One region of the Streptomyces sp. NPDC107454 genome, then DNA from elsewhere that is predicted to be linked to it. Evidence: riboswitches for the same ligand, from Rfam matches in the RefSeq annotation. Region 1 holds a riboswitch; each other region holds the start of a gene.
The links. Region 1 has a riboswitch for cyclic di-AMP ahead of ACZ69M_RS40075 (M23 family metallopeptidase). Riboswitches for the same ligand answer to the same signal wherever they lie in the genome.

Region 1 (7,506 bases):
TTCGAACTGGTGCAGGGCGCGGGCGGCTCCCTGAACGGAACGACCAGCTTCGAGCGCACCAACTACTTCGAGACGATGCCCGCCCACCAGCTGGAGCTCGCCCTCTGGCTGGAGGCCGACCGCATGGGCTCGCTGCTGGCCGCGCTCGACGACGAGTCCATGGAGAACCAGCGGGACGTCGTCAAGAACGAGCGCCGCCAGCGTTACGACAACGTGCCCTACGGCACCGCCTTCGAGAAGCTGACCGCGCTCGCCTACCCCGAGGGCCACCCGTACCACCACACCCCGATCGGGTCGATGGCGGACCTGGACGCGGCGACCCTGGAGGACGCCCGCGCCTTCTTCCGCACCTACTACGCGCCGAACAACGCGGTGCTCTCCGTGGTCGGCGACATCGACCCGCGGCAGACGCTCGCCTGGATCGAGAAGTACTTCGGCTCCATCCCCGGGCACGACGGCAAGCCCGCCCCGCGCGACGGCTCGCTGCCCGAGGTCATCGGCGAGCAACTGCGCGAGGTCGTCGAGGAGGAGGTCCCGGCGCGCGCCCTGATGGCCGCCTACCGGCTCCCGGAGGACGGCACGCGCGCGGCCGACGCGGCCGACGTGGCGCTCACCATCCTCGGCGGCGGCGAGTCGTCCCGGCTCTACAACCGGCTCGTACGCCGCGACCGCACCGCCGTAGCGGCCGGGTTCGGCCTGCTGCGGCTCGCCGGAGCGCCCTCCCTGGGCTGGCTGGACGTGAAGACGTCCGGTGACGTCGAGGTCCCGGTGATCGAGTCCGCCGTCGACGCCGAGCTCGCCCGGTTCGCCGAGGAGGGCCCCACGGACGAGGAGATGGAGCGCGCCCAGGCCCAGTTGGAGCGCGAGTGGCTGGACCGGCTCGGCACGGTTGCCGGCCGCGCCGACGAACTGTGCCGGTACGCCGTCCTGTTCGGCGACCCGCAGCTCGCCCTGACGGCCGTGCAGCGCGTCCTGGACATCACGGCCGAGGAGGTCAAGGAGGTCGCGAAGGCCCGCCTGCGACCCGACAACCGCGCGGTGCTCGTGTACGAGCCGGTCGCTGCCGACACCACCGAAGAGGACGAGGAGGCGGCGAAGTGAGCGAGCTCGCCACCATGGACTTCCACCCGCAGCCCCAGGCGGGCCAGGCCAAGCCCTGGGCCTTCCCGGCGCCCGAGCGCGGCACGCTGGACAACGGCCTGACCGTGCTGCGCTGCCACCGTCCCGGCCAGCAGGTCGTCGCCGTCGAGGTGCTGCTCGCCGCGCCGCTGGAGGCCGAGCCCGCGGGCCTCGACGGCGTCGCCACGATCATGGCGCGCGCCTTCTCCGAGGGCACCGACAAGCTCTCCGCCGAGGAGTTCGCCGCCGAGCTGGAGCGCTGCGGCGCCACCCTCGACGCGCACGCCGACCACCCCGGCGTACGGCTGTCGCTCGAAGTGCCCGTCTCGCGCCTGCCCAAGGCGCTCGGGCTGCTCGCCGACGCCCTGAGGGCACCGGCGTTCGCGGACAGCGAGGTCGAGCGGCTGGTGCGCAACCGGCTCGACGAGATCCCGCACGAGACGGCCAACCCGGCCCGGCGTGCCGCCAAGGAGCTCTCCAAGGAGCTGTTCCCGGCGACCTCGCGTATGTCGCGTCCGCGCCAGGGCACCGAGGAGACCGTCCAGAAGATCGACTCGGCGGCCGTACGCGCCTTCTTCGACAAGCACGTACGTCCCGCCACGTCGGCCGCCGTGATCGTCGGCGACCTGACCGGCGTCGACCTCGACGCGCTGCTCGCCGAGACGCTCGGCGACTGGACCGGTTCGTCCGCCGAGCCGCGCCCCGTGCCGTCGGTGGCCGCCGACGACACGGGCCGTGTGATCATCGTGGACCGCCCCGGCGCGGTCCAGACGCAGCTGCTCATCGGCCGTGTCGGCGCCGACCGGCACGACCGTGTGTGGCCCGCCCAGGTGCTCGGCACGTACTGCCTCGGCGGCACCCTCACCTCGCGCCTGGACCGCGTCCTGCGCGAGGAAAAGGGCTACACCTACGGTGTGCGGGCGTTCGGCCAGGTCCTGCGCGCCGCGCCGGACGGAACCGGCATCGCGATGCTCGCCATCAGCGGCTCCGTGGACACCCCGAACACCGGCCCGGCGCTCGACGACCTCTGGAAGGTGCTGCGCACCCTCGCCGCAGAGGGCCTGACGGACGCCGAGCGCGATATCGCCGTACAGAACCTGGTGGGGGTGGCGCCCCTCAAGTTCGAGACCGCGGCGGCCGTCGCGGGCACGCTCGCGGACCAGGTCGAGCAGTACCTGCCGGACGACTACCAGGCGACGCTGTACCAGCAGCTGGCCGCGACCGGCACCGTGGAGGCCACCGCGGCCGCCGTGAGCGCCTTCCCGGTGGACCGTCTGGTGACCGTCCTCGTCGGCGACGCCGCGCAGATCCAGGAGCCCGTCAAGGCCCTCGGAATCGGTGAAGTGACCGTCGTTCCGGCGGAGTAGAGGTTCAGCGGAGCAGCCGCTCAGCGGGGGCCGGCGGTAAGCCGAGCCGCACGCGGAGCGGAAGAGCGTGACTCCGTAGGGCCCGGGTGACTGAAGAGTCGCCCGGGCCCCTTTTTGATCGGATTTCCGCTCGGGTTCTCGCGCGGACTTCGTCCCCAAGATGTCCGTATTGGTAGGGAGGTTGCCCGTCTGCCCTGTGGCATGCACTACAAAAGCCGTGATCCGTTTGTTGATTGAAAGACGCCCCGTCTAGCGTCGGTGCGGCTGTTCGTCAGGCAGTGCGCCGCGCCCGCGGCACCGGACAGTCATCGCCGAGTCCCCGTACGGCGCGAGCCAGGGGAGCCGGGGACCCACACGTAGTCCCTGGGGTGAATCGGACGCCCTCCCTGGAGGGAGTCCGTAGGAGACCTTCCTGCTCCGAACCCGTCAGCTAACCCGGTAGGCGAGAGGGAAGGAAAGGATCAGCCTCTACATGGCGTTCACCTGTGGCCCCGGGAAACACCGCCGTCCGAGCCGCGTGAAGCGCTCCACCACGAACGCCGTCGGCGTCGCCGCGCTCACCACCACCGGTGTCATCGGAACCCTGGCCGCCCCGGCACTCGCCGCGGACGCCTCCGTCGAGCAGACCGGGCTGACCCAGGCCGTCACCCTCGGCGACAACGTCGCCGCCCAGATCGACGCGCAGGCCGCCGCCCAGCAGCGCGCCGCCGACGAGGCCGCCGCGCGCAAGAAGGCCGAAGAAGCCGCGCGCAAGAGGGCCGCCGAGGAGGCGAAGAAGGAGCGCGAGGCCAAGGAGCGTGCCGCCCGCGCCGCCGAGCGCAAGCGCCTCAACACCTTCGTCCTGCCGATCACCGGCTCGTACATCTCCACCGGCTACAAGACCGGCGGCAGCCTCTGGTCCTCCGGCAGCCACACGGGCGTCGACTTCCATGCCGCCTCCGGGACCTCGGTCCACGCGGTCGGCTCAGGCACGGTCGTCACGGCCGGCTGGGGTGGCGCGTACGGCAACCAGATCGTTCTGAAGATGCACGACGGCACCTACACGATGTACGGCCACCTGTCGTCCATCGGTGTCTCCGTGGGGCAGACGGTCACTCCGGGCCAGCAGATCGGCCTCTCCGGCTCCACCGGGAACACCACCGGGCCGCATCTCCACTTCGAGGCCCGCACGACGGCGGAGTACGGCTCCGACATGGACCCGGTCGCCTATCTCCGCTCGCACGGTGTGAACGTCTGACGTTCGCACACCCCGAACGTCCGACGACCGGCGTCAACACTTCCGAAGCCCCGGCCCCCCAGCCGGGGCTTCGTCGTTTCGAACGGCTGTCTGTCCAAAAAATATCCATGGATTCCGGCCCGCCATCGGAAATTCCGGTTCTCTGCAATAGAGTCGCTGAACAAGCGTCAATCGACCGCGTTTCGCGGGGATTAAGGCGGAGGTCCGGTCATGCGCATTCCCGCGCACTCGGTATGCACGGCGATCCGTGACGACATCGTCGCGGGTGTCTACGAGCGCGGCAGCCGGCTCACCGAGGAACTGCTCGCGCGCCGCTACGGCGTCTCGCGGGTCCCCGTGCGCGAGGCGCTGCGCACGCTGGAGGCCGAGGGCTTCGTCGTCACCCGTCGGCACGCGGGCGCGTGCGTCGCGGAGCCCACCGAGCAGGAGGGCGCGGACCTGCTCGAGATGCGCATCCTCCTGGAGCCGCTGGGCGCCGCGAGGGCCGCGCAGCGGCGCACCGAGGCCCACCTCAAGGTGCTTCGAGGCCTGGTCAGACTGGGCCAGGAGCGGGCCAGGAGGGGGAACAGCGAGGATCTGCGCTCGCTCGGCAGCTGGTTCCACGAGACCCTCGCGCAGGCCTCCGGGAGCCCGGCGCTGACCTCCACGCTGGCCCAGCTGCGGCACAAGATCGCCTGGATGTACGCGGTCGAGGCGCCGGTCAGTCCGGCGGAGTCCTGGGCGGAGCACGGCGGGATCGTGGACGCGGTGGCGCGCGGCGACAGCGAGCGGGCGCGGGCCGTCACGGCGCTGCACGCCGAGCGCGCGACGGCCGCGCACCGGCTGCGTTTTCCCGGCGGGGGAGATCGTCCAGAGCGTGTGAGGACTTCGCAACATCCCGTAAACATGACGGGCGTGCGTCATTAACACCGGCGCCGTATACAAAGAGGGGTAATTCGCGGGGGATTATTTCTGCTGCCCGCAATGAGAAAAAGCGAAGGGCCCGCCCGATGTTTTCGGGCGAGCCCTTCGAATGCGTGCGGGGCGGGGTCTTTTGGTGCGAAGGCCACTCCCGCCATCAATTGAGGAACCCCGTTCGGGGGCTCTTTCTCAGACGGTCTCGGGGAGCTCCTCGAGACCCTCCGCCACCAGCTTCGCCAGCCGGTCGAGCGCGGCGTCCGCACCCTCGGCGTCCGAGGCGAGGACGATCTCCTCGCCGCCCTGGGCGCCCAGGCCGAGGACCGCCAGCATGGAGGCCGCGTTGACGGGGTTGCCCTCCGCCTTGGCGATCGTCACGGGGATACCGGAGGCCGTGGCCGCCCGGACGAAGATGGAGGCGGGACGGGCGTGGAGGCCCTCGGCCCAGCCGACGTTGACGCGGCGCTCAGCCATGTGATGCTGCCCTTCAGGTGTTCAGGGTTGTCTAGACCAGTGTTCCACAACGTGAAGCGAGTCCGGGCTGGGCGTTGTTCCCGTCCCGGACTCCGCGTCGGATCCCGGCCTGGATCCGACTTCGGTGCCCCCAGCCTGCCCCGCGCCGTTGTCGGACGCGAGCCGTACTCTGGGGCCCATGCAGACCTCGTCGGACCGGCACGAGTACCCCTCCCACTGGGAGGCCGACGTGGTGCTGCGCGACGGCGGCACCGCCCGCATCAGGCCCATCACCGTCGACGACGCCGAGCGGCTGGTGAGCTTCTACGAGCAGGTCTCGGACGAGTCGAAGTACTACCGCTTCTTCGCGCCCTACCCGCGCCTGTCCGCCAAGGATGTCCACCGCTTCACGCACCACGACTTTGTGGACAGGGTGGGACTCGCGGCCACGGTCGGCGGCGAGTTCATCGCCACCGTACGCTATGACCGTATTAATGCCGATGGTCGGCCCGCCTCGGTTCCCGCGGACGAGGCCGAGGTCGCCTTCCTCGTGCAGGACGCCCACCAGGGCCGCGGCGTCGCCTCGGCCCTCCTCGAGCACATCGCGGCCGTCGCCAGAGAGCGGGACATCCGCCGTTTCGCCGCTGAGGTACTGCCCGCCAACACCAAGATGATCAAGGTGTTCACGGACGCCGGGTACCAGCAGAAGCGGCACTTCGAGGACGGCGTCGTACGCCTGGAGTTCGACCTCGAACCCACCGACCGCTCGCTCGCCGTGCAGCGCGCGCGGGAGCAGCGCGCCGAGGCGCGGTCCGTGCAGCGACTGCTCGCGCCCGGCTCGGTCGCCGTCATCGGAGCGGGCCGCACTCCCGGCGGGGTGGGACGCAGCGTTCTCGACAACCTGCGCGCGGCCGGTTTCACCGGGCGGCTGTACGCCGTGAACAAGGCACTCCAGGAGAAGGAGATCGACGGCGTCCCGGCCCACCGCTCCGTCCGCGACATCGCCGAGCCCGTCGACCTCGCGGTCGTCGCCGTGCCCGCGCCGTACGTCCCCGAAGTCGTCGCGGAGTGCGGCGAGCACGGGGTGCAGGGCCTCGTGGTCGTCTCCGCCGGGTACGCCGAGAGCGGCCCCGCCGGACGCGAGCGCCAGCGCGCACTCGTCCGCCAGGCGCGTACATACGGGATGCGCATCATCGGGCCGAACGCCTTCGGGGTCATCAACACCTCCCCCGAGGTGCGCCTCAACGCCTCGCTCGCGCCCGAGATGCCGCGCCCCGGGCGGATAGGCCTGTTCGCCCAGTCCGGCGCGATCGGGATCGCGCTGCTCTCCCGGCTGCACCGGCGCGGCGGCGGCGTCACCGGCGTGACCGGCGTGTCCACCTTCGTCTCCTCCGGAAACCGGGCGGACGTGTCCGGCAACGACGTACTCCAGTACTGGTACGACGACCCGGACACCGACGTCGCCCTGATGTACCTCGAATCCATCGGCAACCCGCGCAAGTTCACCCGGCTCGCCCGGCGGACGGCGGCCGCCAAGCCGCTGGTCGTGGTCCAGGGGGCGCGGCACGCCGCCGCTCCCCAGGGGCATGCCGTACGGGCCACCCGGCTGCCGCACGCCACCGTGTCCGCGCTGCTGCGGCAGGCCGGGGTGATCCGGGTCGACACGATCACCGAGCTGGTCGACGCGGGGCTTCTGCTGGCCCGCCAGCCGCTCCCCGCGGGACCCCGGGTGGCGATCCTCGGTAACTCGGAGTCCCTGGGGCTGCTGACGTTCGACGCGTGCCTGGCCGAAGGGCTGCGACCGCTTCCTCCGCTGGATCTGACCACGGCGGCCTCGGCGGAGGACTTCCACCGGGCGCTGACGAAAGCCCTTGCCGATGACAGGTGCGACGCCGTGGTGGTGACCGCCATACCGGCCGTGGGGGAGACGCCGGCCCAGGACGCGGCTCTGGCTCAGGCCCTCCGATCGGCCTCGGCCTCGGCCCCGGCGAAGCCGGTGCTCGTGGTGCACGTCGAGCTCGGCGGGCTCGCGGAGGCCCTGTCCGCGGCGGCCAGCACCGCGCCACAGGCGGCGTCCACGGCACCCGGCGCGGGCCAGGCACGCCGTCCCGCCGAACGCCCGGCCACCGCGGTGGGCGGCGCCTCGGAGGCGAGCCCCCGGCTCATCCCCGCCTACCCCGCCGCCGAGCGCGCCGTCCGCGCCCTCGGCGAGGCCGTGAAGTACGCCCAGTGGCGGCGCGAGGTGGCCGACCCCGGCAAGGTCCCCGAGTACGAGGACATCGACGAGAAGGGCGCCGCCGAGCAGATCGACGGGCTGCTCTCCCGGGGCTCGGGACTGACACTCGCCCCCGAGGACGCCTGCCTGCTGCTCGGGCGGTACGGCATCGACGTACACCGGGCACTGCCCGCGCCGACACCCGGCGAGGCCGCCGC
Region 2 (7,506 bases), on a different contig from region 1:
CTGCGCAGCCACGGCCTGGACCCGACGTAATCCATCGGTCCCTCACCCGGCGACGTGACCGAACGCCGTCGCCAGGTGCCAAGCTGCCCCCCGTAGAACTACAGCTTCTCCACCGGCGCGTACCGCAGCAGCAACCGCTTCGGCTTCACATCGCCGAAGTCGATCGTCGCCTCCGCGTTCGCACCCGTCCCCTTCACGCCGACCACGGTGCCCAGGCCGAACTGGTCGTGGGTGACCCGGTCGCCCACCGCGAGTGAGACCACCGGCTTCTCGGGGACCCCGCGGCGCGTCGCGAAGCCGGAGGCACCGGACGCCGCGGACCGCGAACGCGAGGACGACAGCGAGGCGGCCACACCGGAGACGGGCCCCGAGGGCATGGGAGCGGTCGCGCCGGTGCGCTTCCACTCCAGGTGCGTCTCCGGAATCTCCTCCAGGAAACGGGACGGCGGGTTGTACGAGGGCTGGCCCCAGGCACTGCGCATGGACGAACGCGTGAGGTACAGCCGCTCCCGCGCGCGCGTGATGCCGACGTACGCGAGGCGCCGCTCCTCCTCCAGCTCCTTGACCTGTCCCAGCGCGCGCATGTGCGGGAAGACGCCGTCCTCCATGCCGGTGAGGAAGACGACCGGGAACTCCAGGCCCTTGGCGGTGTGGAGGGTCATCAGCGTGATGACGCCGGAGCCGTCCTCGTCCTCGTCGGGGATCTGGTCGGAGTCGGCGACCAGGGCCACCCGCTCCAGGAAGGCGGCGAGCCCGGCGGGCGTCTCGCCCTCACCCGCACCGGACTCCTGCTCGAACTCCAGGGCCACGGCGGCGAGCTCCTGGAGGTTCTCGATCCGGGTCTCGTCCTGCGGGTCGGTCGAGGCCTGCAGCTCGGCGAGGTAGCCGGTGCGTTCGAGGATGGCCTCCAGGACAGTGGCCGGGCCCGCACCGGACTCGACGATCGTACGGAGGTCCTCCATGAGCGTGTTGAACCGCTTCACGGCGTTCGTCGACCGCGCCGCCATCCCGTACGCCTCGTCGACGCGCTTCAACGCCTGCGGGAAGCTGATCTTCTCGCGCTGCGAGAGCGCGTCGATCATCGCCTCGGCGCGCTCGCCGATGCCGCGCTTGGGCACGTTGAGGATGCGGCGCAGGGGGACCGAGTCCTCCGGGTTGGCCAGTACACGCAGGTAGGCCAGGACATCCCGGACCTCCTTGCGCTCGTAGAAGCGGACGCCGCCCACGACCTTGTAGGGCAGGCCGACGCGGATGAAGATCTCTTCGAAGACACGGGACTGGGCGTTCGTACGGTAGAAGACGGCGACGTCTCCGGCCTTCGCCTCGCCCGCGTCCGTGAGACGGTCTATCTCTTCGGCGACGAACTGCGCCTCGTCGTGCTCGGTGTCCGCGACATAGCCGGTGATCTGCGCGCCCGCGCCCGCGTTGGTCCACAGGTTCTTGGGACGGCGGGACTCGTTGCGCTCGATGACCGCGTTGGCGGCGGAGAGGATCGTCTGAGTGGAGCGGTAGTTCTGCTCCAGGAGGATCGTCGTCGCGTTCGGGTAGTCCTCCTCGAACTGGAGGATGTTGCGGATCGTCGCGCCGCGGAAGGCGTAGATCGACTGGTCGGCGTCGCCCACGACGCACAGCTCGGCGGGGAGCAGGTCGTGCTCGCTGTGCGGGGTGTCCTCGTCTTGCGCGCCGGTGCCGACCAGCTCACGCACCAGCGCGTACTGCGCGTGGTTGGTGTCCTGGTACTCGTCGACCATGACGTGGCGGAAGCGGCGACGGTAGTGCTCGGCGACGTCCGGGAAGGCGCGCAGCAGGTTGACCGTGGTCATGATCAGGTCGTCGAAGTCGAGCGCGTTGGCCTCGCGCAGCCGCGACTGGTACATCGCGTAGGCCTGGGCGAGGGTCTTCTCGAAGCCTCCCCCAGACTCCGTCTGGGAGGTGCCCCCAGCGGCCTGGGCGGCGAAGTCCTCCTCGTCGATCAGCTCGTTCTTCAGATTCGAGATCTTGGCGCTGAAGGACTTGGGCGGGAAGCGCTTGGGATCGAGATCCAGATCACGGCAGACGAGCGCCATCAGCCGCTTGCTGTCGGCGGCGTCGTAGATCGAGAACGAGGAGGTGAAGCCGAGCTTCTTGCTCTCCCGGCGCAGGATCCGCACACACGCGCTGTGGAAGGTCATCACCCACATCGCGTTCGCGCGCGGGCCGACGAGCTGCTCGACGCGCTCCTTCATCTCGCCCGCGGCCTTGTTCGTGAAGGTGATCGCGAGGATCTGGCCGGGGTGGACATGGCGCTCGCCCAGCAGATGGGCGATGCGGTGGGTGAGCACCCGGGTCTTGCCGGAGCCCGCGCCGGCCACGATGAGCAGCGGGGAGCCGGAGTGCACCACGGCCGCGCGCTGGTTCTCGTTCAGCCCGTCCAGCAGGGCCGCCGGGTCCACGGCGGGGCGGTGCGCGCCGTCGCGGTAGTAGGCGTCCCGGCTCGCGGGCGCGTCGAAGCGGCCGCCGAACAGGTCGTCCGGAAGCGGCTCCGGCGCTCCGTCCTCGGGCGGCGGCGGGGGCTCTTCCTCGTGGGCCCCGGAAGGCTTGAGGTCCGCCAGAAAGCTGTCATCAAAGAGGCTGCTCATCGCTCTCCGAGTCTAGGCGGCCCCACTGACAACCCGCGGCCACCCTGAAAACCCGACCGGTTTTTCCGCGACCGCTCATGATCTCTTTCCGTGACAACGCCTGATCGCTTTCCGCCACTCTTTCCGCCGGCCTCTCCGCCGCGGATGCCGTCACCGTTCAGGATCGGTTCATCACGGTCAGCCACAGTCGGTCCCGATCAGTGGCTCCCAGGGTCAAGGTCACAAAAATGTATCGGGCATATCGCACATCAAACTTCACAGAACACTTATGAGTTGGCTACCGTGCCGGGCAGGCCGCTCGACCCAACCGGCGAACACCGCCGGGCCGTGCGGCCTCCGCCGAGTCCGGTGCGCCGTAAGGCAGCCGGAGCCGGGGACCCAACCGACCTTGGGGTGAATCGGTCCAATTGTCCGCTGGGGCAAGGACCGTAGGGCAAACCTTCCGGAAGCACCCGCCCGAACCCGACAGCTAACTCGGTAGGCGGAAGACGGAAGGAGTCGTCTCTCTTGGCGTCGCATCGCAAGTGGAGTCCTACCGGTACGCGCATAGCGGGTATACGGACCCCCGCCCTCGCCACGGCGGCCCTCACCTCCGTGGCCCTGCTCTCCCAGACGGCGAACGCCGCGCCCTCGGCCGACTCCAAGCCGAGCATCGAAGAGGTCGAGAAGAAGGTCGACGACCTCTACCACCAGGCCGAGGCAGCGACCGAGAAGTACAACGCGACCAGGGAGAAGACCGCCCAGCAGCGCAAGCGCGTCGACTCTCTCCTCGACGACGTGGCCCAGCGCACCGAGAAGCTCAACACCGCGCGCGAGGAGCTGGGTTCGTTCGCCGCGGCGCAGTACCGCACCGGCGCCGCCGCCCCCGACACCGCGACCCTCCTGCTGGCCGACAATCCGCAGGACTACTTCGACCAGACCCAGCTGATGGACCGGCTGACCAGCCGCCAGAAGGTGGCCGTCGACGACTACGTCACCGAGCAGGCCGCCACCACCAAGAAGCGCGCGGAGGCATCCAAGAGCCTGCAGACGCTCACCACGACGCAGAGCGCGCTGAGGACGTCCAAGGCCGACGTCCAGCACAAGCTCGCCGAGGCCCGCTCCCTGCTGTCGAAGCTGACCGCCGAGGAGAAGACGCGGCTCGCGGCGATCGAGAAGAAGAAGCAGGAAGCGGCCGACCGCAAGGCGGCGGAACTGGCGCAGCAGCAGGCCGCGGCGGAGAAGAAGGCCCAGGAGGCGGCCGCCCAGCAGCAGACGACGTCCGGGAGCACCGGCACCACCGCCACCACCGGGAGTACGGCCACCGACTCCTCGTACACCGCCAAGGCCGACAAGGCCCTCGCCTTCGCCCGCACCCAGGTCGGCAAGCCGTACGTCTGGGGCGCGACCGGGCCCGGCTCCTACGACTGCTCCGGCCTCACGCAGGCCGCCTGGAAGGCCGCCGGCGTCGATCTCCCGCGTACCACCTGGGACCAGGTCAACGTGGGCACGACGGTCCCGCTCTCCGACATCAAGCCCGGTGACCTCGTCTTCTTCTACGACGACATCAGCCACGTCGGCCTGTACGTCGGCAACGGCATGATGATCCACGCCCCCAAGCCGGGCGCGTACGTCCGCGAGGAGTCGATCTTCTACGGCGGCGAGTCGATCATCCACAGCGTGGTGCGTCCGGCCTAACGCCTCGGCGTCCGGCACGCGCGCGTGGGGCTCATCGAGCTCCACGCGCGCGTGGCCCGCCGCCAACCCGCTCGAAGGTCCTTAGCATCGGGCCCATGTCAGCCATCTCCCCGCCCGGTACCCGGTGGACCGGCCTGCGCACCTGTTGGATGCAGAGTCCGCCGGGCGCCGGAGCCGCGATCCTGGCCACCGGCATCATCTCGATCGGGCTGGAGCAGACCGGCTACGAGATCCTGTCCCGGATCGCGCTGGTCCTGGCGGCCGTCGGCTGGCTCGGGCTCGCCGCGGCCTTCGTCGTACGGCTGCTGCGGGAGCGGGAGCGGTGGCTGACGGAGGCCGGTACACCGAGCGCGCTCACCGCGGTCGCGGCGACCACCGTGCTCGGCACGCGGCTGGTCACGCTGGGGTGGGAGGTGCCGGCCGAGGCCCTGCTCGCCCTGTCGGCGGTGCTCTGGCCGGGCCTGCTCCTCCTGGTCGTACGGCAATGGCGGCCCCGTATGCCCGGAGGGGTGTTCCTCGGCTGCGTGGCCACGCAGGGGCTCGCGGTGCTGGGCGCGACGCTCGCCCCCGCGACGCACACGGACTGGCTCGCGCACACCGCGCTGGTGCTGTTCTGGCTGGGGCTCGTGCTCTACGCGGCGGCGCTGTTCTACTTCGACTACCGCGAGGTCGCCACGGGCGCCGGGGACCAGTGGGTCGCGGGCGGAGCGCTCGCCATCTCGACGCTGGCGGGGTCGAAGCTGATCCTCGCGTACCAGGCGAACCTCTACCTGTGGAACGACGACGACAACGGCGTGCTGCGCTGGGTGACCGAGGCGCTGCTCGTGCTCGTCCTCGGCTGGTACTGCGTGCTGGCCGTGGCGGAGGCCCTGTGGCCCCGACCGCGCTACGACGTGCTGCGCTGGGCGACCGTGTTCCCGCTGGGGATGACAGCGGTGGCGACGCTGTCGGTCGCGGCCGCCATCGGAGTCGGCGGGCTCAGGGGGCTCGGGCAGGTGCTGCTGTGGATCTCGGTCGCGGCGTGGCTGGCGGTGGTGGCCGTAGCGGTCAGGCGTCCGCGGGAGCCGTAGCGGTCCGGCATCTGTGACGCCGTCCGGAAGCGCCGTAGCCGTCCGTGGGGGCCTTCGGGGGGCAGTCAGGTCCAGAGCACCGCGATGAAGATGTTCGCGGTCGTGAGCAGCCCTACGAGCCCGAACAGGCCCTTGTCCACCTTCTCGTCGTCCCGCTTCACATAGACGAGTCCGAGGATCACGATCAGCAGGGCGAGCTTCACGCCGATCTTGATGGTGTTGACCGAGTGGTCGTCGGCCTGGTTGAGGCCGACGAGGGCGACGCCCGTGACCAGCATGGTCAGCGCGCCGTGCAGCATGGCGGGGACGAACCGGGCGGTGCCCTGGCCCATCGCCTTCATCTGGGTGAGGAAACCACCGAGGAGCGAGGCGATGCCGATGATGTGCAGGCCGACGAAGAGATGGATGAGTACGTCCATGGAGCCGGAGCCTAATCTGCGGCCCTGACCCCTCTTGTCACCGGCCCACCCCCTGTAGACCCGTACCACCTGGGAACCACCGATTGTCCCGGAACCGCCCCATCGGTCATCACACCGCGTGAAGTCGACTGCGCCGGGCCGGGATCACGGTCACATACGGTCACCCCGCGATCCAGTGACGCCACTTCCGTACATGACGTCACCAGGGCATCACTCTCAGGTTTAGCGTCCTCCACCAGGTGACCGGCTCCCCACCGCCGCCCGGGCCAGGGGCGGCAGCCGGACACCACCGCCGAGAAAGGTCCGGCGGCGGCCCGCTCCCCCTGTGTGGGCCGCCGCCGGACGTGTCCCCCGCTGACCGCGCTCGTCCCCGGCGGTCGCAGGCAAGTCCCCGGGAAGGATGTGGGCCCTCGTGGCAGCGCACCGAAAGCCCAGACAGCGCTCGCTCGGTGGTAACACGGCCCGCGCAGCCGCGACCATCGCCCTCGCGGGCGCGGCCACGGCGACGGGCTTCGACGGGACCGGGCACGCGGACCCGCAGCTGTCGCCGGCACAGGTGAAGGCCAAGGTGGACAAGTTGTACGAGGAGGCGGAGGTCGCCACCCAGAAGTACGACGGCGCGAAGGACAAGGCCGACAAGGCCGAGCAGCGGCTGAACGCGCTGCGCGACGAGGCGGCACGCAAGGAGGACCGGCTCAACACCGCACGGGACGCGCTGGGTTCGATCGCCGCCGCGCAGTACCGCAGCGGAGGCCTGGACCCCGCGCTGCAACTCGCGCTGTCCGACAACCCCGACCAGTATCTGGAAGGGGCCGCGTTCGCCGAGCGGGCCGGCAGCCGGCAGGCGGAGGCCGTGGCCCGGGTGCGCAAGCAGTTGCGGGAGATCGAGCAGCTGCGCGGGGCCGCGCATGTCGAGCTGGCCTCGCTCAAGTCGCGTCAGGCGGAGCTGAAGCGGGCCAAGAAGACGATCACCGGGAAGCTGGACACGGCGCGGCAGCTGCTGTCGCGGCTCACCGACGAGCAGCGCGCACAGCTCGGGGACCTGGGAGCGGCCGGGGGTACGGGAAGCGCCGGGCAGCGCGCCTCGCGCTCCGCCGCGCGGGACCTCGGCCCGGTGCCGTCGCCCGGCTCCGTCGCGGCCCCCGACTCGCGTGCGGCGGAGGCCGTCGCGTACGCCTACGGGAAGCTCGGCAGCCCCTACGTCTGGGGCGCCACCGGGCCCGACGCCTTCGACTGCTCGGGCCTGGCCCAGGCCGCGTACCGCGCCGCGGGCATCTCGCTGCCGCGCACGACGTACACACAGATCAACGCCGGACACCGGGTCTCACGGTCCGAACTCCGCCCCGGTGACCTGGTGTTCTTCTACTCGGGAATCAGCCACGTGGGTATCTACGTCGGAAACGGCCAGATGATCCACGCCCCGAACCCGTCGGCGCCCGTGCGGCTGGCGCCGGTCGACGAGATGCCGTTCGCGGGGGCCACCCGAGTGGCGTGAAAGACGCGGGGGCGGCCGCGGTGTGGTGCGGACGGAGAAGTGGATCACGGTAGCGTCGGCGCGGACTCTGTTTCCGTCGTCATCGCTCCGTCGTCCCGTCGTCGCTACGTCGTCGCTCCGTCGTCCGAGAGGTTCTGATGCCCGGCTCTCTGCTGCCGCCTCCGCCGCCGCCCGCGCACATCAGGACCTGGCCGGACCGCGCCGCGCTGCTGGCCGACCGGGGGCGG
Region 3 (7,506 bases), on a different contig from region 1:
TCGAGCGGGTCGCCTCCTTTCCCGTCTCCAGCCCCGACGCCCTGCTGCGGCACATCCACGACGACCTCCTCGCGCACGTCGGCGACCACCCCGGCGACGACGCCGCCCTCCTGATCATCGAACGCACCGCGTCCCACCACCCGCATCGACCGCATTTCGCCACCCGCCCCGTCGACGGCCACCACCGGCTCCATCCCACCGGATCGCCCCCGCCGACGGAACGCTGACCTCACTCCCGGGCCATGTCCGACTCCGCCGCGCTCGCCGCGGAATCGGCGTCGTCGACGAGTTTCCGCAGATGACCGAGGTCCGCGGAGGAGGTGGGCGCGGGCTGCCGAGTGGTCTGCGTGCCCTGTGCGGTCTGTGTGCCGTGCGTGCTCTGTGCGCTCCCGCCGTGGCCGCATCCCGCCAGGAACAGCAGGGCGGCCAGTACGGCCGGCACGGTGTGGCGCGCGCGCATCAGTTCGTACGACCGTTGTCGTGGGTGCCGCACCACTTCTCGACGTCGGCCAGGTCCTTCTGGCGGGTCTCCAGAGTGGGGACCAGAGAGCGCCGGGCGGTGAGCCGGTCGTTCAGGTAGGTCTCGATCTGGGTGTGCCCCGCGGACTTGGCGTTCGCCACCCGCTGCTCGAGACGGGCGATGGAGCCACGCTGGGAAGCGTCCGCGCGCAGCCGGGTGAGGATCCGGTCGATCCGCCGGTCGATCTTCGGCGCGCGCTTGCAGAGCGCCGCCGCGCCGTCGCCCGTGGGGGTGCCGGACGGCGCGGGAGTCGCGGCGTCGGCGGTGGCGGCGCCGGCGGCGCCGAACAGCGATCCGGCGGCGACCAACGAGACGACCGAGATCACGGTCTTCCTGGTGCTTGGCATGACGAACTCCTCCACGTTCACGGGCGACTGCCCTGTCGCCGGGAAAGCTAGGAGCCGTCTTTGTGGAATTCTTGTGGCCGGTCGGCGGCCGTGATCATCCAGTTGCGCGGGAGCGGAAGCGTGGCCCCCGTGTCCGCGGTGCCGTCGCTCAGCGGCAGCGTGACCTCGACGCGGGTACCCGGACCCGTGGGCCGGTCCAGTACCCGGATCCCACCTCGGTGCAGGGCGATCTGCTGGGCGACCAGGGTCAGTCCGAGGCCGGAGCCGGGGCTGTCCGGTCGGCGGCGGAAGCGTTCGAAGACCTCGGTGCGCAGCGCGGGCGGGATGCCAGGGCCCCGGTCCTCGACGACCAGGAGCGCGTCGGCGCCGCTCGCGCGCAGGGTCACCTCGACCTGCGGGGGCTGCCCGTCCGTGTGTCCGTGGACCAGGGCGTTGACGAGCAGGTTGTCCACCAGGCTCCGCAGTCCCGCCTCCCAGCCGTGTACGCGCAGCCCCGCTGCGCAGTGGCCGGCCACCCGTGCGTGCGGATGGCGTCGCCGCTGTTCCTGCGTGCTCGCTTCGACGAGGTCGGCGAGGTCGACCGGGCCGAAGGCGTCCGCCTCGACGAGGTCTCCGCGGCCGAGGTCGCGCAGCATGACGAGGACCCCGAGGAGGCGTGCGTGTTCGCGGCTCAGGTCGTGCAGCACTTCGTCGCGGTCGGGTCCGGCGAGCTCCGGATGCTCGGTGAGGATCTCCAGGTTGGTCTGCATGCTCATCAGCGGGGTGCGCAGTTCGTGCGAGGCCGCCGAGGCGAAGGAGCGGGCGGTGGCCAGTGCCTCGGCGGTCCTGAGCGCCTGCTCGTCGTAGCGTGCCAGGACGGTCTGCAGGGTGTGTGCGAGGTCGTCGACCTCGGCGATCCGCGTCGGGCTGTGGTCCAGGCGGGTGGAACTGGAGCGGGGGTCGAGGCCGCTCGCCCGGCGTTGCAGACGGCGCAGCGGTGCGCTCGCCCGGGTGGCGACGGCCCAGGCGAGCAGCCCGGACAGCGGTGCGGCGAGCAGGGCGACGGTCACCGCGCGCCGTCGGACCAGGCGCACCTGGGTGTCGGCGGCGGTGTCGGACGCGAACAGCCACAGGGTGCCGCGCACGCCGGGGCGCGCCCCGGTCACCCGGGTCGACAGGATCCGCCAGCTCCTGCCGTCGGCACGGAGGGTGACCGGCACGGGCGCCCTGGCGGGCAGCGCCACGTCCGCCGCCGGTTGCGGGCCGCCGGTGAAGGTCTCCTCGGGGCCGATCAGCCGTACGCCCACGTCCAGGGCCGAGGTGAACACCCGGCGCTCGCGGGCCTGCTCCACCGCCGCCGACCGGTCGGCGGCGCTCGCGCGCAGCAGCCCCCGGGCGTCCTTGGCGACGGCCACCGCGCGCTCACGCAGATGCGTGTCCTGCTGATCGTGCAGATCCGCGGCGACCAGCCGCAGCAGCAGCCAGCCGGTGGCCAGTACCAGTACGGGCACGCTGGCGCCGACGGCCAGGGCGATCCGCGTGGACAGTCTCACGGCCGCTCCCGCGGGTCGTCGTCGCGCAGGACGAAGCCCACGCCTCGTACGGTGTGGACGATCCGGGAGCGCCCCGACGTCTCCAGTTTGCGGCGCAGATAGCTGACGAAGGTGTCCACCGCGTCGGTGCGCACCTCGAAGTCGTAGCCCCATACGCGATCGAGGAGCTGGTCCCGGCTGAGCACGATGCCGGCGTTGCGGGCGAGGAAGTGGAGGAGTTCGAACTCGCGGCGGGTCAGTTCCACCGGCCGCCCGTCGAGGCTCACGCTGCGGGCGGCGGGATCCAGGAGCAGCCCGCCGACCCGTACGGTGCCGCTGTCCCGCGGCGGCCTGCGCCGCAGCAGTGCCTCCAGCCGCAGGACCAGCTCCTGAAGGGCGAAGGGCTTGACGAGGTAGTCGTCGCCGCCCGCCTGCAGGCCCGCGATCCGGTCGGCGGTCTCGTCGAGTGCGGAGAGCATCAGCACGGGTACGTCGTTGTCCTCGTCCCGCAGTGCCCTGCACACCTCGATGCCGCTGAGGTCGGGCATCGAGATGTCCAGCACGATCACATCCGGCGGCGTCCGCCGGGCCACCGCCAGGGCCGGCCGTCCCCCGTCGGCCAGGTCCACGGCGAATCCGCCGAGCCTCAGGCCCCGCTCCAGCGAGCGGCGGATCGCCGCGTCGTCGTCCACGACCAGGACACGGCCGCGCTGCCCACTCATCACCACTGTCCCTCCCCGCCACACCCGGCGTCCTGCCGGGGCCCGCCGCCGCCCATCGTGCATCAGCCGCGCCGGTCCCGGCCCCGAGGGGTGACCCAAGGGTTCGGTGAGAACCGCCCGGTCCGGCCCCGGTCGGCGCGGGCCCGGCGGAGCGTGGCGGTTGCGCGGGGCCTGGCCCGACGGTTGCATACGACTGTGTCGTCGATGGCCGACCCCGCACACAGCCAACGACCCGCCGAACCGGGCTCCCGTGCGGCCGGGCCCGCCAGTGCCGGACTTCTACGACGTCCGTGGAGGAGCGATGGGTGTGGACACGAGCGCGCGGGTCGGCCACGGGAATCGGTGGGCGGCCAGGGCCGCGCTGCTCGCGGCGGCGCTGGCGGTGCTGCTGCCGCTCGGTTACGGAGGCGTGGACGGCGTACTGCTGCTCCTGGCCGCGCTCCTCGGCGTGGCCGTCACGGCGGCGGCGCTGTGGTGGGCGCTGACCCGGCGCGGTCCGCTCCGCTGGGTGGCGGCCGTGCTGGCGGCCGTCGTGCCCGGCGGCGTGCTCACCCTGTTCGCCGTGGCCGGGCTGCTCTGGGCCGTTCCCGTGTCCCTGGCACTGTGGACCGTGGCCGTCTGGAGCGGCCGGTACGCCCTGCGGAGCGACCGGACGCGCGCCCCGCGCCCGAAGGAGCGCAGGGCACCGCCGCCGCGGCGCCCCTTCCTCCTCATGAACCCGCGCTCCGGCGGCGGCAAGGTGGCGAAGTTCGGGCTGCGGGAGAAGGCGGAGGGGCTCGGCGCGCAGGTCGTGCTCCTCGACCCGGACAAGCACCAGGACGTCACCGCGCTGGCCCGGGCCGCCGTCGCGGACGGCGCGGATCTGCTGGGCGTCGCGGGCGGTGACGGTACCCAGGCACTGGTCGCGGCCGTCGCCGCCGAACACGGTCTGCCGTTCCTGGTGGTCTGCGCCGGCACCCGCAATCACTTCGCGATGGACCTCGGCCTCGACCGCGACGACCCGGCGACCTGTCTGGACGCCCTCACCGACGGCGTCGAACTCCGCGTGGACCTCGGCTTCGCCGGCGGCCACCCGTTCGTCAACAACGCCTCCTTCGGCGCGTACGCGACGGTCGTGCAGAGTCCCGCGTACCGCGACGACAAGATCGGCACCATCCTGGATCTCCTGCCCGACCTGCTCACCCGCCAGCGCGGGCCGCGACTGACCGCTCGCGCCGCGGACACGACGCTCGACGCCCCGCAGGCCGTACTGGTGAGCAACAACCCCTACCGCACCAACGATCCGGCCGGTCTCGGCCGCCGCGAACGGCTCGACTCCGGGCTGCTCGGTGTCCTCGGCATCACGGTGGACAGCGCGGCCGAGGCCGCCGCGCTGGTACTGGACCCCGCGCCGGACGGGCTCGTGGTCCTGACCACCCGTGAGGTGGTCATCGACGCCGACCGCGCGGAGATCGAGGCCGGCATCGACGGCGAGGCCCTGGTCCTGCCCGCCCCGGTGCACTGCCGCGTCGAGCCCGGCGCCCTGCGCGTCCGCGTCCCGAAGGAACGGCCCGGTGTGCCGGAGGTCCAACCCCCTTTGGACTGGCGCCGGTTGCGCACGCTCGCGGCGACCGTGGGGCGCACGGCGGTCGTACGGCATCCTGGTCGTGACCGGGACACGTAGACGAAGGTCACAATTACATATCGGACAGTTCGCGCTCCAATCTTCACACCAGGCACACAAATTGGCTAAGTTGGCGGTAGGCCGCACGACTCCCTCCGGCGAACCTCGCCGGGTCGCGCGGCCTCCGCCGAATCCGGTGCCCCCGTGGTGACCGGAACCTGGACCCAACCGACCTTGGGGTGAATCGGCCCAACTGCCCGATCGGGCAAGGGCCGTAGGGCATGCCTTCCGGAATCTTCCGCCCGAACCCGACAGCCGACCCGGTAGGCGGAGTACGGAAGGAGTACGGCTCCCATGGCGCCGGAACGAACCCCGCGCCCTGGAGGCAACAGCCTCCCTGGCATGCCTGACTCCGCACGCGCGGCGGCCGCCCTCAGTGGCGCGGACGGTCCGAGCCGCGAGGAGGTGCAGCAGCGGATCAGCTCCCTCTACGACCAGGCCGAGAACGCCGTCGGGTTCGTCAACGGGACCCGCGCGATGACCACGGGGAGCCGAAGCCGCGTCAACCCGGCGCCGGAAGCCGCGCGCAGGCGCCGCGACCCCGCCCTCGACGACATCACCAGGACCTGGTTCGACGCGGCGCGCGCGCAGCTGGGGCCGTCCGCGCCGGCCAGGCTGCCGGCCGACCGGATGCTGAAGCCCCCGGCCGAGGCGCGGCCCACGGGCCCGGCGAAGCGGCCGGAGGACGGACTCACCGACCGTGGGCGGGAGTTGACCGCCCGCCCTGTTCTGGAGTTGACCGCGGGCCCCTCCGCCGAGGCGGCCGCCGGGCCCGTGGCCGAGTTGACGGCCAGGGCCGTCGCCGCACTGCCGGCCGCGCCGGAGCCTGCGCCGCAGCCCACGCTGGAGGCCGCCACGGCCCTGCTGCCCGCGCTGCCCGCCGGGCCGGGGCAGTCCTCGTTGAAGACGTCCAAGGAGAAGATCCAGCGCAAGCTGGCGCTGGCCCGTGATCTGGTGTCCCAGCACGCCGCGCGCTGGAACCCCGGGCCCGCGGCGATCGAGTCACGTCCGGCCGAGGCCGTCTGGCCCACCCCGGAGGACCAGGCTCGCCGGCAGACCGCGGAGGAGTGGCAGCGACAGCAGTCGACCGCACTCGGCCCGGACATGTCCTTCGGCACCGGGATGCCGCTCGGTGCGGACATGTCCCTCGGCACGGGGATGCCCCTGGCCGCGGGCATGCCGCCCGGCGCGGGGATGCCCCTCGGCGGAGGCGTACCGCCGGCCACGGACATGTCCATGGGTACGGGAATGCCCCTCGCTGCCGACATGTCCCTCGGCGCCGGAATGCCCCTGGCCGCGGGCATGCCGCCCGGCGCGGGCATGCCCCTCGGCGGAGGCGTACCGCCGGCCACGGACATGTCCATGGGTGCCGGTGTCTCCACCGGTGTGGTCAACACGGCCGTCGGCGCTGCGGAGTCGGCGTACGGCGGGAAGGCCGCCAAGGCCCTCGCCTTCGCCCGCGAGCAGATCGGCAAGCCGTGCGTCTGGGGCGCGACCGGACCGGACTCGTACGACTCCGCCAGCCTCGTCCAGGCCGCCTGGAGGGCCGCCGGGGTCGCGCTTCCGCGCACCGTGCACGGGCAGGCGACCGCCGGTGCGGCGATTCCGCTGACCGACATCCAGTTCGGCGACCTGATCTTCTTCTACGACAACGTCAGCCACGTCGGGTTCTACACCGGCAACGGCATGATGATCCACGCCCCCAGCCCGGGTGCCTCGATACGCGAGGAGTCCCTCTTCTTCGCCGGACAGAAGGCGATCCACAGCGCGCTGCGCCCGGCGTGACGGACGCAGCGACATCTCCAGCGCCTCAAAGCACACATAAGGCACTGGAGCGGTCAAAGTTCCGCAAGAGGGGATGTATGTGATCCACGCGGGCCTCGCCGCCCGACCGGCCACCCGCGCTGACCATACTGGGAGGCCACGCCGCCTCCCACCGCAAAGTGACTCATGCCCAAGCCCTCCACCGCCCGCGCCACCGCCCCGGAAACCGTCTGGCTGGCCGGCGGGCGCCACGTCGGGCCCGCCCCGCAGGAGATCCTCAGGGAGAACCTGCGGAGGCTGAAGGCCGACGAGACGATCCACGACTTCCTGGACGCAGCGAACCCCTCGGACTCCGAGGGACGTGTCTTCGAGGCGCGCTGGCTGGTCGACGACGCCGTCACGGTTCGCGCACGGCTCACGACCGACGGACGCGAACACTCCGCCGAGGGAACCCGCTGGACGCTGGTGGCCGAGGCGGAACGGCCCTGGGACCTCGCGTGGCCCTCTCCGGCGACCATGTTCTGGCCCGAGGGACACGAGGTCCCCTGGGACCACGACATCGTGGCCGGGCTCCGGCTGCGGGACATCAACCCGCTGCCGCAGGAGGACAAGGCACTGCGCCGTCTGCTCAAGGAGGCCGCGCAGCACAGCTGGAGCATCAACGTCGTCATCCACGAGGCGATGACCACCGACGAACGCGGTCGCCTCCCGCTGGCCCGGCTGCTCCCGCCCGGTCTGCGTCACCGCGTCGTGGAACACCGCGCCGCGCCCGAGCAGTTCCAGGCGGTCAACTGGGCGCTGTACGACCTGGGCGTACGGGTGCCGCGCGGCGGCGCCGTGATTCTGCCCGGTTCCCCCGCCCGGCCCGGGTACGACGAGCAGGACTGCACCGTACGCAGTGTGTTCCTCGACGGCTCGGAGCCGACGGAGCTCCTGGAGAAGGTCGTAAGGTACGCGGCGCTGCCCCGGCCGCTGCCGG
Region 4 (7,506 bases), on a different contig from region 1:
TGCTGCGGAGTTCTGAGATGCGTAGACGCGGACGACTTCGGGGAACGCAGCCAAGTCGAACGCCGCTCCCCCTGAGCGCTTCTCGCGGCTGGCAGCAAGGCCCAAGAGGTGGCGCGCATCGTCAGGCATGTGAAGGCCGTCAGCAATGCGTTCGTATACGTCAAGACGGGAGACCTCCCGACGTCCGTTGATGATCTCGTTGACGCGGGATTGCGTCATCCCGGAGGCTGTTGCAATACGTGCCTGACTGGCGCCGGAATAGCGCTGCACGTGCCGGAACACTGCGCCCACATCCCGAGCGCGCAAGGCTTGGCGAACGTCAGCGTGCTCCCAAGCCCAGTCAGGCAGGTCGATCGGCTCAAGCGCAATCGACATGGCGCAGCCCCCGGTATCCATGAACGGGATCAAAAGTCATCTCACGGTGAGATTACCCGTAGGGGATCGATCGCACAGCGTGTGTTCCGTAATTCTGCACCTAAAAGTCCACGGCGGAGGTGCAGGTATGGCGCTTGAGACGACGATGAGAGATCCGGTCGAGCTGTCCGACCCGCTCAAACACGAAGAACCACACCCCGCCCCCGGCTGTGACGTATGCGGGGCGCTGCTGAAGCAGTGGCGGCAGGCGAATGAAGCCGGTTCGCCGGCGTACGACCCGTCGCACGCGACGGACCTTGCCATCGAGATCAAACGGCATCCGCACGAGTGGCAGAAGAAGGGGCGGTCGACGTCGTGAAGGTTGATCCGTTCCCCGAGATCAAACACCGCATGGAGCTCGACTCCATACCGTCGCGGAACTGGATCGAGTGCGTCAACTGCATTGAGAGCCAGGACGTGCGCGACGGACGGGACCCCGACGAGTGGGCGCTTGAGCATTCGGTGTCCTACCCGTCGCACCAGCGGTACCGCATCGTCAGTCAGGTCAACTTCCGCGTCGTCCCGTCCGGTGTCACGCCGGACGCTCCGACCGGGCACGAGCCCGTGTGCGGCGTGACGCAGACGTTCCCCAGTGACCCGGAATGGCTGGCGCGGTTCGGGTTCGCGCCGACGATGGGCAACGTCACGGTGACGTGCGGGGAGCCGCATCACATGTGCGCTCCGGGGGACGTCGTGCATCACGCGACGGTCGTCGACGAGGAGAGCGACTCGTCCGCAAGTTACTACTGGGGCCCCGGGTACCGTCCACCGGGCCTCGTCTCGTCCCCCTGAGCCCGCCCGTCGGCTGCCTGTGCAGTCGGCGTGCGGTGGGCGCGGCGGGGGTTGGGTGCCGGGTGAGGCTGGCAGCCGCCCGACCCCCGCTAGCGTCCGAACCTCGTCCCCGGTGTGCTCATCACAGACGGCCGCGGACGAGCCGGCACGGTGGGTTCCGCACCTTCCCGGTCGTGCCGGAGCTGGGATCCCGCTCGTCTCTTGCCGTGAGAGGCGAGCGGGATTTCTTCGTGCCTTGGATCAGACGCTCCTCTATATAGAGGAGCCGCTCCGCCTACTGCATAGGGTCGGGGCATGCGCCATGACGAGCCCCGTGTACCCGAACTCTTCTCATGGGAGTTCGGGTCCAACCCGTACCCCACCTACGCACAGATGCGGGATTCGGAACCTGTGCGGTGGACGAGGCTCCCCAGTGGTGTGGACGCGTGGCTTGTGACGCGCCACGACCTTGCACGGCAAGCGTTGGCAGACAGCCGGCTGTCTAAGAACCCGGACCATCACATGACATGCAAGTCAGGAGAACTTGCGCACGCGAAAGGGAAGACGGGTATTCCGGGGGAGCGCAAGGCCGAGTTGATGACGCATCTGCTCAACATCGACCCGCCGGACCACACCCGGCTGCGGCGGCTGGTCTCGAAGGCGTTCACGCCGCGACGCGTGGCCGAGTTCGCGCCACGCGTGCAGGAGCTCACCGATCAGCTGATCGACCAGTTCGCGGCGAAGGGTTCCGCCGATCTGATCCACGAGTTCGCGTTCCCGCTTCCCATTTACGCCATTTGCGATCTGCTGGGCGTGCCCCGCGAGGACCAGGACGACTTCCGGGACTGGGCGGGGATGATGATCCGGCACGGCGGCGGACCGCGGGGCGGGGTCGCGCGGTCGGTCAAGAAGATGCGTGGGTATCTGCTCGAACTCATTCACAAGAAGCGGGAAGGCCTTCCCGACACGCCCGCGCCCGGTGAGGACCTCATCTCCGGTCTCATCCGCGCGTCCGACCACGGCGAGCACCTCACGGAGAACGAGGCCGCCGCCATGGCCTTCATTCTGCTCTTCGCCGGCTTCGAGACGACCGTCAATCTCATCGGCAACGGCACGTACGCCCTCCTCACCCACCCCGAGCAGCGCGCGCGCCTCCAGAAGTCCCTCGCCGCCCGCGAACGCGAACTCCTGGAGACCGGCGTCGAGGAACTCCTCCGTTACGACGGGCCCGTGGAACTGGCCACGTGGCGGTTCGCCACCGAGGCCGTGTGCATCGGCGGGCAGGGCATCGCGCCCGGCGACCCCGTCCTCGTGGTCCTCGCGGCTGCGGACCGTGACCCCGCGCGGTTCGAACAGCCGGACACCCTCGACCTCTCCCGCCGTGACAACCAACACCTCGGCTACGGCCACGGCATCCACTACTGCCTCGGCGCCCCGCTCGCCCGACTGGAGGGCCAGACCGCGCTCGCCACCCTCCTCACCCGTCTCCCCGACCTTCAACTCGCGGGAGATTCGGCCGATTTGCGCTGGCGTGGCGGGCTCATTATGCGTGGATTGCGCACGCTTCCAGTGGAGTTCACGCCTCCGGTACCGGTCGCGCGATAGCGGGCGACCATACACCCACGGACGCTCAAACCTGACGCGCACTCAACTCTGTGATCTTCACGTGATCTACGCTGCATCGACTTGTGACAAGTGTTCGGGTGCGGATACGTTCACTCGTCAACGCGACTCACACGTCGCGTAGTCACCTGCTGTCACGTGAAAGGCTTCCGCATGCTCTCCGGGAACGGCCGCCATCGTCGCCCCCGTCAGGCCCCGGCCCTCATCGTCGCGGCAGGAGTGACCGGATCCGCCATCGCGATCCCGTTGCTCGGTGCCACCAGCGCGAGCGCGGCCGACGGCACCACGTGGGACCGGGTCGCCGAGTGCGAGAGCGCCGGCCAGTGGAGTGCCGACAGCGGCAACGGGTATTACGGCGGGCTCCAGATCAGCCAGGCGGACTGGGAGAAGTACGGCGGCCTCGCCTACGCGTCGAGCGCCGACGAGGCCAGCCGCTCGCAGCAGATAGCCATCGCCGAGAAGCTCCTCGACCACCAGGGCCTCACCGCCTGGCCGACCTGTGGACCGCTCTCCGGGCTGAGCAAGAACTCGGGCAACATCCTGGTCGACACGGGCGTGGCGAACGACTCGTCCAGTACATCGGATTCATCCGGTTCCTCCGGTTCATCCAGTTCGTCCAAAACTTCGAACCCGTCGGCCTCTTCCGGCTCGAAGTCCGATTCGTCTTCGTCCGGCTCGTCTTCATCCGGTTCGTCCTCGAAGGCGACCGGGAAGGCGGCCGAGAACACGACGAAGGCCGACACCAGCGGCGACGCCCAGGGGTCGGACGGCTCCGACACGGATGCGTCGAAGAGTGACAACTCGGGCAACTCCGGCCAGGGTGGCGACTCTTCCGGCACGTCCGAGAACGCGACGACCGGTGCGGGGCGCCACCGCGGCGGCACCGCGGACGAGAACACCACCGACAGCGCCGTGGACGGCCGTAGCGACGACTCCTCCGGGCGGCATGCCTCGCGCGGCGCCGGCGCCTCCCGTGATGTCGTCGACGGCTCCTACGTCGTGCGCGCCGGAGACAATCTCTGGACCATCGCGGACGCCCTTGACCTCGAAGGCGGATGGGCCGAGCTGTACGACGCGAACAAGAAGACGGTCGGCGTCGACCCGAACCTCATCCTCCCCGGTCAGAGCCTTGCAGTTGGTGCCGAATCGGGCGAAAAGTAGGGGCAGTTCACGTCATGGTTCGCTGTGTAATGTCCGGTTTGGCGTGAGTGAGAGATGGATCTCAAAGGCCCTGATCGTCTTTGGAATTCAGCCGATCGACTGCTTACGGTCATGACCGCTCGCCACAGCGGGCCCCGACGGTCGTCAACGCCGAATCCTGCCAACGGCCGTACGGGAACAGTCGACGCGTCAGCGCCGTAGGCAGGAGCGGGGGACCCAAGGTACGCGCCGCGCCCGGTAGTTGACCGGGAGCGGCTTGGGGTGAAGCCGAGCGCTCAGAGCGCACGGCCGGGCACTCACCCGCCCGAACCCGACAGCTCACCTCGCAGGCGTCGGTGAGGGGATCTCTCCATGCTGTTTTCCAGCAAGGGCAAGCACCGCCGTCCGTCCAAGGCCACTCGTGTCGCCACGCTCGCCGGTGTCACCGGTGTCGCCATCGCCGCTCCGCTGATGGCGGCCGGCAACGCCTCCGCCGCCACCGCCTCCCAGTGGGACGCCGTCGCCCAGTGCGAGTCCGGCGGGAACTGGTCCATCAACACCGGCAACGGCTACTACGGCGGTCTGCAGTTCTCGTCTTCCACCTGGGCCGCGTACGGCGGCACCGCGTACGCCGCGACCGCCAACCAGGCGTCCAAGTCGCAGCAGATCACCGTCGGCGAGAAGGTCCTCGCCGCGCAGGGCAAGGGCGCCTGGCCGACGTGTGGCACGGGCCTGTCGAGCGCCGCGTACACCGGCGGTGCGAGCACCCCGTCGACCTCGTCTTCCTCGAACAGCTCCTCGTCGAACAGCTCGCCGAGCGCCGGCACCACCACCCGCTCGACGGACACCGCGGCCTCCCGTTCGGCGTCCCGCCCGGCCGCCCAGAAGACCGTCTCCACCCCGACCGGCAAGAAGGTCAAGAAGGGTGACGGCGAGTACAAGGTCGTCAAGGGTGACAGCCTCAGCTCGATCGCCGAGAAGAAGAAGGTCAAGGGCGGCTGGCAGCAGCTGTTCAAGCTGAACAAGGACATCGTCGCCGACGCCGACTTCATCTACCCGGGTCAGCAGCTGCACCTCAGCTGATGATCGGTAGCCTCACCCCAGCTGAATGACAGGTCCCACATAAAAGGGGTCTCCACACTGGAGACCCCGGTGAGGGTCGCCCCCGTCCCCACGGGCTCCCCGCTCCGGTGCGTGTTCCCCCGTACGCACCGGAGCGGGGTTTTTCGTCTCCGGCATTTCGTCTCCGGCATTTCGTGCGGAGCGTTTCGCACCCAGATTTCCGTACCCGTTTTTGTTCCGTTCTGGAACAATGTGTACGTTCAGTTCTGCCCAAGGGGTGGGCGACCGGCTGGCCGATCCCCCCGGGGCGGTTAGGCTCATGTCGCGAAGCCATCACAGGCTCCGCGTACCCGCGTCACATCCCAGAAGGAGATGCTCGTGCCGTCCATCGACGTCGTCGTAGCCCGGGAAATCCTGGACTCCCGAGGCAACCCCACGGTCGAGGTCGAGGTCGGCCTCGACGACGGCAGCACGGGTCGTGCCGCCGTTCCGTCCGGCGCGTCCACCGGCGCCTTCGAGGCCATCGAGCTGCGTGACGGTGACCCCAACCGTTACGGCGGCAAGGGTGTCGAGAAGGCCGTCCTCGCCGTCATCGAGCAGATCGGACCGGAGCTCGTCGGTTACGACGCCACCGAGCAGCGCCTGATCGACCAGGCGATGTTCGACCTGGACGCCACCGACAACAAGGGCTCGCTCGGCGCCAACGCCATCCTCGGCGTCTCGCTCGCCGTCGCGCACGCCGCCTCCGAGGCGTCCGACCTCCCCCTCTTCCGCTACCTGGGCGGCCCGAACGCGCACCTGCTGCCCGTTCCGATGATGAACATCCTGAACGGCGGCTCGCACGCCGACTCCAACGTGGACATCCAGGAGTTCATGATCGCCCCGATCGGCGCGGAGTCCTTCTCCGAGGCCCTGCGCTGGGGCGCCGAGGTCTACCACACCCTCAAGAAGGTGCTGAAGACCAAGGGCCTGTCCACCGGCCTGGGCGACGAGGGCGGCTTCGCCCCGAACCTGGAGTCGAACCGCGCCGCGCTCGACCTCATCCTCGAGGCCATCAAGCAGGCCGGATACATCCCCGGTGAGCAGATCGCGCTCGCGCTCGACGTCGCCGCGTCCGAGTTCTACAAGGACGGCAAGTACGAGTTCGAGGGCAAGTCCCGCTCGGCCGCCGAGATGACCGAGTACTACGAGGAGCTCGTCTCCGCGTACCCGCTGGTCTCCATCGAGGACCCGCTGTACGAGGACGACTGGGCCGGCTGGAACGTCATCACCGAGAAGCTGGGCGACAAGGTCCAGATCGTCGGCGACGACCTCTTCGTCACCAACCCGGAGCGCCTGGCCCGCGGCATCGAGGAGGGCTCCGCGAACGCCCTGCTCGTCAAGGTCAACCAGATCGGCTCGCTGACCGAGACCCTGGACGCCGTCGAGATGGCCCAGCGCAACGGCTTCAAGTGCATGATGTCCCACCGCTCCGGTGAGACCGAGGACGTCACCATCGCCGACCTCGCCGTCGCGGTGAACTGCGGCCAGATCAAGACCGGCGCCCCGGCCCGCTCGGACCGCGTCGCCAAGTACAACCAGCTGCTGCGCATCGAGGAGATCCTCGACGACGCGGCGGTGTACGCGGGCCGCAGCGCCTTCCCGCGCTTCAAGGGCTGACACCCGCGGAGGGTCAAGCCTTAGCCAGTCGTACGTACGTCCCCGTACCCGGTCCCGTACCGTGTCCGGGGACGTACGCGCGTGTGACGGGAGGCGGGACATGGCCGTGAAGGACCGGGACCGGTTCTCCACCGCGACCAGGCTGAAGCTGCTCGGCGAGCAGACGGCGGCCCGGGTCTACCGCTCGCAGACCAAGCGCCAGGCCCGCCGCTCACGCCTGACCGGCCGCGCCGCGCTGCTGGCTCTCGTACTCTGTTCTCTGATCGTGGCCCTCGCGTACCCGATAAGGCAGTACGTGTCCCAGCGCTCCGAGATCGCCGATCTGGAGCGACAGCAGGAGCGGGCCCGTGCCCGGGTCGAACAGCTGCGTGACCTCAAGGCGCGCTGGCAGGACGACGCGTACGCGAAGCAGCAGATCCGGGAACGGCTGCACTATGTGATGCCGGGCGAGACCGGATACGTCGTGATCGACCCGGACGCGGCGAAGCAGTCGCGTACGGATCTGGGGGCGGCAGCCCGCCCCTGGTACGCCAACGTCTGGGACGGCGTCGACAAGTCGGACCACTCCGACCGGTGACCTGACGACCGGTGAATCGAAGAAGAAAGAGACTTGAGCACAGGCATGGAAACGCCCCCGCCGCCCACCCCGCGCACCGAGCCGACCGACGCGGACGTCGAGGCCTTCAAACAGCAGCTCGGCCGGCCGCCGCGCGGGCTGCGGGCGATCGCGCACCGCTGTCCCTGCGGTCAGCCGGACGTGGTGGAGACGGCGCCCCGGCTGCCGGACGGTACGCCGTTCCCGACGACGTACTACCTCACGTGCCCGCGCGCGGCCTC

Region 2: another riboswitch for cyclic di-AMP. It lies ahead of ACZ69M_RS17410 (C40 family peptidase); the one in region 1 lies ahead of ACZ69M_RS40075 (M23 family metallopeptidase).
Region 3: another riboswitch for cyclic di-AMP. It lies ahead of ACZ69M_RS07160 (C40 family peptidase); the one in region 1 lies ahead of ACZ69M_RS40075 (M23 family metallopeptidase).
Region 4: another riboswitch for cyclic di-AMP. It lies ahead of ACZ69M_RS45345 (transglycosylase family protein); the one in region 1 lies ahead of ACZ69M_RS40075 (M23 family metallopeptidase).

What each region holds. Positions count from the first base shown of each region.
Region 1 covers NZ_JBVJPA010000019.1:132,709-140,214, forward strand. The annotation lists gene ACZ69M_RS40065 (M16 family metallopeptidase) at 1-1,101, shown strand, start outside; gene ACZ69M_RS40070 (M16 family metallopeptidase) at 1,098-2,486, shown strand; cyclic di-AMP (ydaO/yuaA leader) riboswitch at 2,786-2,946, shown strand; gene ACZ69M_RS40075 (M23 family metallopeptidase) at 2,959-3,723, shown strand; gene ACZ69M_RS40080 (GntR family transcriptional regulator) at 3,934-4,629, shown strand; gene ACZ69M_RS40085 (HPr family phosphocarrier protein) at 4,813-5,094, opposite strand; gene ACZ69M_RS40090 (bifunctional acetate--CoA ligase family protein/GNAT family N-acetyltransferase) at 5,273-7,506, shown strand, end outside.
Region 2 covers NZ_JBVJPA010000006.1:370,512-378,017, reverse strand. The annotation lists gene ACZ69M_RS17420 (M23 family metallopeptidase) at 1-30, shown strand, start outside; gene pcrA (DNA helicase PcrA) at 99-2,618, opposite strand; cyclic di-AMP (ydaO/yuaA leader) riboswitch at 2,946-3,117, shown strand; gene ACZ69M_RS17410 (C40 family peptidase) at 3,126-4,295, shown strand; gene ACZ69M_RS17405 (tellurite resistance/C4-dicarboxylate transporter family protein) at 4,391-5,365, shown strand; gene ACZ69M_RS17400 (hypothetical protein) at 5,431-5,784, opposite strand; gene ACZ69M_RS17395 (C40 family peptidase) at 6,197-7,279, shown strand; gene ACZ69M_RS17390 (hypothetical protein) at 7,417-7,506, shown strand, end outside.
Region 3 covers NZ_JBVJPA010000002.1:670,165-677,670, forward strand. The annotation lists gene ACZ69M_RS07130 (PP2C family protein-serine/threonine phosphatase) at 1-227, shown strand, start outside; gene ACZ69M_RS07135 (hypothetical protein) at 230-460, opposite strand; gene ACZ69M_RS07140 (hypothetical protein) at 460-867, opposite strand; gene ACZ69M_RS07145 (sensor histidine kinase) at 915-2,399, opposite strand; gene ACZ69M_RS07150 (response regulator transcription factor) at 2,396-3,100, opposite strand; gene ACZ69M_RS07155 (diacylglycerol/lipid kinase family protein) at 3,402-4,763, shown strand; cyclic di-AMP (ydaO/yuaA leader) riboswitch at 4,879-5,049, shown strand; gene ACZ69M_RS07160 (C40 family peptidase) at 5,106-6,548, shown strand; gene ACZ69M_RS07165 (hypothetical protein) at 6,714-7,506, shown strand, end outside.
Region 4 covers NZ_JBVJPA010000026.1:27,783-35,288, forward strand. The annotation lists gene ACZ69M_RS45320 (helix-turn-helix domain-containing protein) at 1-396, opposite strand, end outside; gene ACZ69M_RS45325 (hypothetical protein) at 503-733, shown strand; gene ACZ69M_RS45330 (DUF7848 domain-containing protein) at 730-1,206, shown strand; gene ACZ69M_RS45335 (cytochrome P450 family protein) at 1,501-2,790, shown strand; gene ACZ69M_RS45340 (LysM peptidoglycan-binding domain-containing protein) at 2,962-3,969, shown strand; cyclic di-AMP (ydaO/yuaA leader) riboswitch at 4,153-4,316, shown strand; gene ACZ69M_RS45345 (transglycosylase family protein) at 4,321-5,031, shown strand; gene eno (phosphopyruvate hydratase) at 5,383-6,669, shown strand; gene ACZ69M_RS45355 (FtsB family cell division protein) at 6,770-7,246, shown strand; gene ACZ69M_RS45360 (DUF501 domain-containing protein) at 7,292-7,506, shown strand, end outside.